Regions from separate parts of the Listeria farberi genome, predicted to be linked through region 3. Evidence: riboswitches for the same ligand, from Rfam matches in the RefSeq annotation. Region 3 holds a riboswitch; each other region holds the start of a gene.
What was found. Region 3 has a riboswitch for S-adenosylmethionine ahead of metK (methionine adenosyltransferase). Riboswitches for the same ligand answer to the same signal wherever they lie in the genome.
Positions count from the first base shown of each region.

Region 1: another riboswitch for S-adenosylmethionine. It lies ahead of HCB38_RS01955 (O-acetylhomoserine aminocarboxypropyltransferase/cysteine synthase family protein); the one in region 3 lies ahead of metK (methionine adenosyltransferase).
Region 2: another riboswitch for S-adenosylmethionine. It lies ahead of HCB38_RS03145 (5-methyltetrahydropteroyltriglutamate--homocysteine S-methyltransferase); the one in region 3 lies ahead of metK (methionine adenosyltransferase).

Region 1 is NZ_JAARZL010000001.1:401,962-405,240, forward strand. Features, by position in the region: gene metX (homoserine O-acetyltransferase MetX) at 1-605, opposite strand, end outside; gene HCB38_RS01955 (O-acetylhomoserine aminocarboxypropyltransferase/cysteine synthase family protein) at 622-1,899, opposite strand; SAM riboswitch class I at 2,008-2,108, opposite strand; gene HCB38_RS01960 (HdeD family acid-resistance protein) at 2,347-2,874, shown strand; gene HCB38_RS01965 (LPXTG cell wall anchor domain-containing protein) at 2,917-3,279, opposite strand, start outside.
Region 2 is NZ_JAARZL010000001.1:652,628-655,906, reverse strand. Features, by position in the region: gene uvrC (excinuclease ABC subunit UvrC) at 1-731, opposite strand, end outside; gene HCB38_RS03145 (5-methyltetrahydropteroyltriglutamate--homocysteine S-methyltransferase) at 828-1,931, opposite strand; SAM riboswitch class I at 2,026-2,122, opposite strand; gene HCB38_RS03140 (RidA family protein) at 2,187-2,564, opposite strand; gene HCB38_RS03135 (DUF1294 domain-containing protein) at 2,643-2,900, shown strand; gene HCB38_RS03130 (Imm8 family immunity protein) at 2,927-3,279, opposite strand, start outside.
Region 3 is NZ_JAARZL010000001.1:1,460,806-1,464,084, reverse strand. Features, by position in the region: gene ytkD (RNA deprotection pyrophosphohydrolase) at 1-94, shown strand, start outside; gene HCB38_RS07230 (DUF2584 domain-containing protein) at 145-387, shown strand; gene HCB38_RS07225 (L-lactate dehydrogenase) at 404-1,318, shown strand; gene HCB38_RS07220 (hypothetical protein) at 1,378-1,680, opposite strand; SAM riboswitch class I at 1,864-1,972, shown strand; gene metK (methionine adenosyltransferase) at 2,078-3,277, shown strand.

The sequences.
Region 1 (3,279 bases), 1.1 Mb from region 3:
CCAATATAGTTGCCGCCATTAAAATCGGGATCATTCAGAATCGCCATCCGCATAATTAAGTTATAGCCAATCGCATCAGGTCCGGCAGCGAGTGGGGAAGCGATGTTAATAATGCTATCTGTTATATCCGCATAATCAATCGCCCATTCTGTGGCTTGCATTCCACCCATTGATCCACCAATCACCGAAATAACCCGCGTAACTCCAAGTTGTTCCAAAAGTTCACGCTGCACTTTAATAATGTCTTTAATAGAAAACCCGGGAAATTGTAACCGGAATGGCTCACCTGTTTTTGGATTAATAGAGGAGGGGCCAGTCGTTCCACTACAGCCACCAAATACATTCGTACATACCAGAAAATATTTGTCTGTATCAATTGTTTTCCCTGGTCCAATATAATCATCCCACCAACCAGGAGCATCATCTTCAAAATGCTTCGCCGCGTGAGCTGTCCCAGTGAGCGCATGTTCTAACAAAATACAATTATCGCGTGATTCAGAAAGGGTCCCGTATGTTTCGTAGCCAACTAAAACAGGGCTTAACGTTTCTCCGTTTTCAAGTAGAAGAGGACTTTTTTGAAATAGTTCTTTTTGTTGTAAGGTCAATTCTCTTCACTTCCTCCTAAATTTGCTCTAGCGCTTTCGTTAAGTCTTGAATAATATCATCCGTATTCTCGATTCCAATAGAAAGACGAATGGACTCAGGTTTCACACCAGCTGTTAATTGTTGTTCTTCACTTAGTTGTTGATGAGTTGTGGATGCTGGATGAATAATAAGCGATTTTGCGTCACCAACATTGGCTAGATGCGAGAACAATTCTACAGATTCGATAACCTTTTTCCCAGCCGCGTAACCACCTTTAACACCAAATGTGAAAATGGAACCAGGGCCTTTTGGTAAATACTTTTGGGCTAACTCATGGTATTGATTGTCTGTTAAACCTGGATAATTCACCCAAGCTACTTTAGGGTGGTCATTTAAGAAATTAGCCACTTGTTTGGCATTTTTTACATGTTGTTTAAGACGTAAAGATAGCGTTTCTAGCCCTAAAATGAGTAGAAATGCATTAAAAGGAGAAAGCGCTGCACCAGTATCACGAAGGAGTGAGACGCGTAGTTTAGTAATGTAAGCCGCTGCGCCAACATCATTTGTATAAGACAAGCCGTTATAACTGTCGTCGGGTACAACTAGCTTTGGAAACTTACCATTTGTCCAATTAAATTTACCGGAATCAATGACCGCGCCACCAATTGCAACCCCGTGACCGCCGATAAATTTCGTTGCTGAGTAAACGACAATATCTGCGCCGAAATCAAACGGGCGATTTAAATAAGCGGTCGCGAATGTGTTATCAACGATGAGTGGAATATCGGATGCATGTGCAATTTCTGCTACTTTTTCGATATCGACAATATTTATATCAGGATTGCCAATTGTTTCAACAAAGACAGCTTTCGTATTATCTTTAATTGCTTTTTCAAAATTTTCAGGTTCGTTAGGGTCGACAAAAGTAACGTCAATTCCAAACGTTTTAAATGTATGCGAGAAAAGAGTGTGTGTTCCACCATAAAGTGTTGCAGCTGCAACGATATGATCTCCGGAACCAGCAATATTTAAAATAGAGTAAGTAATAGCAGCCATGCCAGAAGCCGTTGCAACCGCACCAATGCCACCTTCAAGTAAAGTTAATCGTTCTTCTAATACAGCTGTAGTAGGATTCATAATTCGTGTATAAATATTTCCAGTTTCCTGTAAACCAAATAAGGCTGCGGCATGTTCCGGACTATCAAATGTATATGATGTCGTTTGATAGATTGGCACGGCTCTAGAATGTGTATCTCCGTCTGGTGTGTGCCCGCCGTGTACTTGAATTGTTTCGAATTTATACTCATTACTCATAAAATCCACTCCTCTTTAATATGTATTTATCAGTAATTTCTATCAAAAAACCTCCCTAGCAGTATATAAGCCGCCAGAGAGGATAGAGTTTCCTAAACTTGGATTTCCGACTTATCTTTCAGAATATACTGCTGGAATTAGCACCGTGAAAATAAATTCCGGTTGCTAAGGCTTCAAAGGGCCAGTCCCTCCACCTTTCGTGATAAGAAAATACTATTAAATTAAGTTATATATTACGCTGGATGAAACAAATTGTCAACTAAGTATTTAAAAGTCCCAAAATAGTGCTTTTGTATGGAGTTTTTGTGACAAAGCTATTTTTAGGTTAATATTTAACGTTAAAAAGGTTTTAAAATCGTTTTTTTAGGCTATTATAGTTAAGACTAATTATATTTCATTAAAAGTGAGGTTGTATTAGAACAAATAAAGGGGAGTTGAAATAAAAAAATGAAGACATTTACACGAATTCTTGTTTTATTAGCAGGGATTGCAATGATTGTACTTGGGATTTGGTTTTTATTCCATCCAGGTATTTCATTATTAACCTCAACATTGATGATCGGATTCTTACTACTGATTTCAGGTATTTTCCACACTATCTCTTATTTTTCAGATAGAAAGTCGCAAAATGTTTCTGGTTGGGTGCTAGCTGACGGAATTTTATCAATCTTATTAGGTTTCTTGCTATTATTTAATGAATTTGATGGAACTTTAACGCTTGTATTGCTATTTGGTATGTGGGTGTTGTTTGCTGGTATTATGCGTACAATAGGCGCATTTACAGCTAAACAAAACAACGTACAAGGCTGGGGCTGGATATTAACTATTGGTATTATTGGTATCATTGTTGGCTTCATTGCTCTATTCAATCCAGTTGTTTCCGCAATTGGTATCGTACTTATTGTAGCGATTTTCTTCATCGTTCAAGGTATAGGCGCAATCGCAACATTTTTCTTTATGGGAAAAAATTATTAATAAAAAGTGAAACCAGTTTTAAACTGGTTTCACTTTTTTGTGCTATTTTTTTCGTAAAATAATTACTGAACTACTAATTAAGATAAAACCAAAAAGTGTGAATGGATTTGGATTCGCATCGCCAGTTTTTGGTATGATTTTTTGTGTGACATTACTATTCTTAGTATTACTATTTGTAGTATTACTATTTTTAGTATTTATCGTTTTTACTTCAAAGGGTGATTCATTTAGTTCTCTAATTTTTAACGTTTCTGGGTCATAAATATAGTATGTTTCTTCACTGTATTCTACTTCAGTACTGCTATATAAAACAAATATATCACCTGGTTGTAAGGGGGGTTCGAATGTAATGGTGAAGTTTCCTTTTTCATCTTCTATAGACCATCCAATCAAATTTCCGTCCTC
Region 2 (3,279 bases), 810 kb from region 3:
TTTTTTAGTCCAGGGAAAATAATATGTTGTTTTTCGATCGTTTCATTAATTGCATGAATTTTATCTCGTAATTCGGCAGCTCTTTCGAATTCTAATTTTTCGGTGGCTGCTTCCATGTCTTTAGTGAGTTTCCCCTTCACGCCCTTAACATCGCCTTCAAGAAAACGACTGATTTTTTGAATTTGTTTTTTATATACAGCAGGGTCAATTTCCGCTTGGCAAGGCCCTAAGCAAAGTCCTAAATGATAGTACAAACAGGGACGCCCTGGTCTCCCATCACACCTACAAAGTGGGAATAATTTTTCAATAAGCTCTACTGTTTGCCTTGCTGAAAAACGGCCTGGATATGGACCGAAGTAGTGTGCGCCATCTTGTTTCACTTCAAAAACAACTTCGATATGCGGGTTTTTCTCATTCGTGATTTTAATATAGGGATAACTCGTTCCTTCTTTTAACTGGATATTGAAAGGCGGTTGATATTTTTGAATTAAAATCATTTCGAGAAGTAGCGCCTCTTTTTCGGAAGTAGTGATAATAAGTTCTAAGTCACGAATTTGCCTTACAAGCCTTGCCGTTTTACCGATTTGTTTACTATGAAAATAAGACTTTACACGGTTTTTTAAACATTTAGATTTGCCGATATAAAGTATTTCGTTATTTTCGTCTCTATAAATATAGCAACCTGGTGATTCAGGTAATAAGGTTAATTTGGTTTTTAATTTGTCATCCAAAGGGCTTCCCCTCCTTCTAGAACATCTATTCTATTCCTACTTGCTGTTTTTGTAAAGACGAAAAAAGAACTAGCTTAGGCCAGTTCTTCTTATTCGTTATTTTCCCCAAACGTCTTCTGCGATTTTGACGACGTAACGTAATTTGTTCCATTGTGCTTCTTCGCTTAAAATATTACCTTCTTCTGTAGAGGCGAATCCGCACTGTGGGCTGAGGCGTAATTGGTTTAGCGGCACAACCTCACTCGCCTCTCTAATTCGTTCTTTGATTGCCGTTTCGTCTTCTAAATCCCCCGTTTTAGAGGTGATTAAGCCAAGAACAATTTTCAAATCCGGGCGCGCTACATATTTTAGTGGTGAAAAATCTCCAGAACGTTCATTATCATATTCTAAAAAGAAACCATCGATATTTAGTTTACCAAATAACGTTTCTGCCACTGGCCCATAACCGCCTTCTGCTATCCATGTAGAGCGAAAATTCCCGCGACAAATGTGCATCGTAATAACCATATCTGCTGGTTTATATTTAATAGATTCATTGATGAGCGTTTTATACGTTTCTTGCAGCGTATCGGGGTCGAAACCTCGCTCACGTACGACTTCGCGCTGTTCATCAGAGCATAAATAGCTCCACGACGTATCATCTAATTGTAAATAACGACAACCGGCATCATAAAAGGCTTGAATCGCTTTTTGATAAGCCACCGCTAAGTCAGCTACAAATTTATCAGCATCGTCTATATATGGCTGATACTCCATGTCCCCACGATAATGAAGCATCGCCGGACTTGGAATCGTTTGTTTTGCTACATGATTTTCACCAACTACCTCTTTTAGGAAAATAAAATCTTCTATAAATGGATGTGTCGTGAAATCAATTGGACCAGTGATTTTCACCGAATGCGATTTTGTTTGGACTTTGCTAAATTGAATACCTCCCGCTGCATTGTACCCTTCTACTCCATCCAAATTCTCTAAGAAATCAAAATGCCACCAAGCGCGGCGGAATTCGCCATCAGTAATTGCTTTTAAACCCACTTCTTTTTGTTTTTCAACAATATACTTAATTTCTGCGTTTTCAATATCACGTAATTCTTGAGTTGTAATTTCGCCGCTTTGGAATTTCTCGCGTGCCTCTTTAATTGCCTTTGTCCGTAAAATACTTCCAACATGATCTGCGTAAAATGGTGCCACTTGATTCATTTTCTTCGCCTCAATTCTAGTTATTTTTATGTACAAAAAAACTTTCCCCAAAAAGACAGCTTTTAAGGGAAAGAGTGATTTACCTGTTTCGCGTGCCTTATCTGTCAGTGATACTGCTGGATTTGGCACCGTGAAAAGTCCGGTTGCCAAGGCTTCACTGGGCCAGAACCCTCCACCTTTCTTGATAAGTTACTATGTAATTGGTTCTTATTATATCGTTTACTTCTCGTAATTGTCAAATTTATTTCTGAATATTTATGCTTCTGCGATAACTTCGATTTCAATGTCAGCATCAAGCGGTAATTTCGCTACTTGGAAAGCACTTCTAGCTGGGAAATCGCTGGAAAAGAAAGTAGCGTATACTTCATTCACAGCTGTAAAATTATTTAGGTCTTTGAAAAAAACAGTTGCTTTAATGATTTTATCTAGTCCAGAACCAGCTTCTTTTAGTACAGCTGCTAAATTTTTAAAAGCTTGCTCGGCTTGTTTTGTTGCGCCTTCTGCTAATTCTCCGGTTGTTGGGTTAATACCAAGTTGACCTGATGTGAAAATAAGTCCATTCACTTTTACAGCTTGTGAATATGGTCCAAGTGCTTTTGGGGCTGATGAAGTTTGAATAATTTCTTTTACCATTTTATCCCTGCTTTCTTTTGTGGTATGCTTTTATTCTAATAAATAAAGTTAGATTTAGCAATAAAGGGGGATTTCTGGATGATTTTAACGATATATTTAATCGCGATAACGCTTATTTCTTTTCTATTATTCGCTGTTGATAAAAGGAAGGCAATTAAACACGCTTACCGGATACCTGAATCTGTACTGCTTTTCACCGCTTTTCTTGGTGGGGCATTCGGTAGTTGGATGTCAATGCAGTTGTTTCACCATAAAACGCAAAAGCCGAAATTCCGAATTTTAGTGCCACTTGCGATGGTTTGGACTATTGGCATAGTGGTTTGGTGGTTATACTAAATTAACAAGCTAAGTTTGTCCATTTTTTAGCTTTTATAATTTTCAAATTCCCAGTAGAAATAGTTTTGCAGTGCTTGACATGAATCATCCCAATTCTCTTTTGAACACTTTTCTAAAATGATTTCTATCTTTTTTAAAAGTAAATCATAGCTATAATGTTCCATTACTATTAATTTTCGTTTTTCTTTTGGAACATGCTGCAATTTATTTATTGCTCCGGGAGTTACAACTAAAACATAAAAATAATTTCCGCCTTTTTTAACATCATTTGTTCCAATAAACATATCAACAACTAAATAAATTTCTTCTTGGGGACTAGGCTGCCATTCTTTAAGAGGTAAATCAAGTTCTGTAGAATGGATTTCTTGTAATAGAACGA
Region 3 (3,279 bases):
TATTTTACAACCAGCATTTAGTTTTTTTATGCGTGATGCTGGAATGGTACAAATTGTTAAGCAAGCGGAGCAGATCTTAGACGATAAAAACTAGTCAAATTAGGGTAAACTCTGCTATGATAAAAGAAACTGGAGGTGAGAAAATTGGGTATGCCACTTGAGGTAAACACAATGATCGTAACAAAGGGAAATGAAAAAAGAATTTCTGATAATTTTTTTGAACTGGAAAAACTAGGTTATCGCATTTATCCCATTGATGTTCCTATTGCTGTTCGTAAAACAAAAGAAGGCGAAACACTTGGAGAAGCAATTCCGCGTAAACTTGTATGGGAAAATAATAAAACCATCATTAAATATGAATTAATCGCTTTAAATTCAAGTAACTAAGTTTGGAGGGGATTTTTTGAAACGTAAAGTTGGTATAATTGGTGCTGGTCATGTTGGAAGCGACGTGGCTTTTTCTCTTGTTACACAAGGGATTTGTGATGAAATCGTTATAATAGATAAAATAGAAGCAAAAGCAGAGAGTGAAGCGCTTGAGTTACGCGATATGGCATCCATGACTCATTCCTATACAACCATTACAGCGAATAACTGGGAAGCTCTTTCAGATGCAGACATTATTGTGATGGCTGTCGGGCCCGAAACTTTACTACGAGAAGATCGTATGGAAGAACTCGTTGAAACAAGTCGGTCGGTAACAGAGATTGTGCCGAAAATTTTAGCGACAGGTTTTAAAGGAATTTTTGTAAATATTACTAATCCGTGTGATGTTATTACTATGCTTATTCAGAAAATATCTGGTTTTGATCGGTCTCGTGTATTTGGAACAGGGACATCGCTTGATACTGCTAGAATGAGAAGAGTGGTTGGAGAAGCTTTACATATTAATCCAAAAAGTATCGAAGGTTACGTTCTTGGCGAGCACGGTGAATCACAATTCGTTGCTTGGTCGACTGTGAAAATTGGTGGCGTCAATATCACTGATTATAAAACGAAAAGGCCGCTTGATTTACCTGCTTTAAAAGATGCAGTACGCGGTGGTGGCTGGAATATTTTAACTGGTAAAGGTTGGACGAGTTTTGGAATTGCTACTGCCACAGCGGGAATTGTTGATGCTCTCCTAACAAATGCTAAACAAGTATTTCCATTAGCTGTTTTTTCAGAACAAACACATACATATATCGGACAACCAGCGCTTATTGGTGCAGAAGGAGTTCTTGATATTATCGAACCCCCATTGACTAAAGAAGAACAGATTAATTTTGAAAATTCGGCAGCGGTTATTCGTAAAGCTTTCGACTTGGTTCAAATTTAAAAATAAACCTAAAAAACTAGCTACATGAAAGATGAGCATTTTTTCATATAGCTAGTTTTTTAAGCTGTTTTGACTTTTTTCTTTTGTTTAGGTTTTTTTGATTTTCTGGAAATAAACCGAATTAGGCTGATGATAAGCGATACGATATATTCACCAAATGAACCAATAAAAATAGCAATAGCAATTTCTGTTTGTGACATTCCGCCACCATAAAAACTGATGAAAAATACCACACCACTTGCAATTAATCCCATAGTTGCTAAAAAATATTTAAACCAATACCAACGAAAAACAAAATCAAATAAACATACAACGGCTAAAAACCCTAGAAAAATAATCAAGGATAACGTAATTAAACTCATAGATACAATCTCCTTTAGTTAAGTAAAACATCTTTTTTATCCATCTATCATACCACAGGATAGAAATAATGATAAGCAAAAAATAAAGGAATGCCTTTTTTAGAAATGCAAATGAAGACAAAACCGAATTTTTATTGCATATAGCCCCATTTTATGGTATTCTATCTTAGAATTAAAATTTATCTCTTATCCAGAGCGGTAGAGGGACTGACCCTTTGAAGCCCAGCAACCTACACATATAAGTGAAAGGTGCTAATCTGTTGCAGGAGTAATATCTCCTGAACGATGAGAGCAAAGGTATAATTATAGCCTTTCTCTATTCGTGCGCGTTTCGTGCAAAATAGAGAAAGGCTTTTTATATGAGACGTATTTGGAGAGAACTAGAGGAGGAAAAAAATTGGCTAAGAACCGTCATCTATTTACATCGGAATCGGTTTCTGATGGACATCCAGATAAAATTGCAGATCAAATATCTGATGCAATTTTAGATGCAATTATTTCAAAAGATCCGGACGCACGTGTAGCTTGTGAAACCACCGTGACAACTGGTTTAGTATTAGTAGCAGGAGAGATTACTACTTCTGTTTATGTAGATATTCCTAAAATCGTTCGTGATACTATTAAAGAAATCGGCTATACTCGAGCAAAATATGGTTTTGATGCAGAGACATGTGCTGTTTTAACGGCTATTGACGAACAATCACCAGATATTGCGCAAGGTGTGGACGAGGCACTAGAATCAAGAAGTGGCAGCGAAATTGATGCTGCTATTGAAGCAATTGGAGCAGGAGACCAAGGTTTGATGTTTGGTTTTGCTACAGATGAAACAGAAGAGTTAATGCCATTACCAATCTTTTTGGCACATGGCTTGGCACGTAAGTTAACAGAATTACGTAAAACGAATAAATTAGATTATTTACGACCAGATGCGAAAACACAAGTAACCGTAGAATACGATGAATTTAATCAACCTGTCCGCATTGATACAATTGTTGTTTCCACGCAACATCATCCGGACATTACACAAGAACAAATCGCGAAAGACTTACACACGCATCTATTCCCAGAAGTAATTGATGCCTCTTTCTTAGATGAAAATACAAAATACTTTATTAATCCAACCGGGCGCTTTGTTATTGGTGGACCACTTGGCGATGCTGGCTTAACTGGCCGTAAAATCATCGTGGATACATATGGTGGTTATGCACGTCACGGCGGGGGAGCGTTCTCTGGTAAAGATCCTACCAAAGTAGACCGATCTGGTGCTTATGCTGCAAGATATGTAGCTAAAAATATCGTTGCTGCTGGACTTGCTAAAAAAGTAGAAGTACAAGTTGCTTATGCTATCGGAGTTGCGCGTCCAGTTTCGATTTCGATTGACACATATGGGACCAGTAACTATTCGGAACAAGAATTAATTGATGGCGTTAATGAGCTATTTGACTTACGACCAGCCGGGATAATCCATATGCTAGACCTGCGTCGCCCAATTTATCGTCAAACAGCTGCATTTGGTCATTTTGGCCGTAGCGATCTTGATTTACCTTGGGAAAGAACGGATAAAGCAGAGGCATTGAAAAAATTAATCGTAAAATAAGC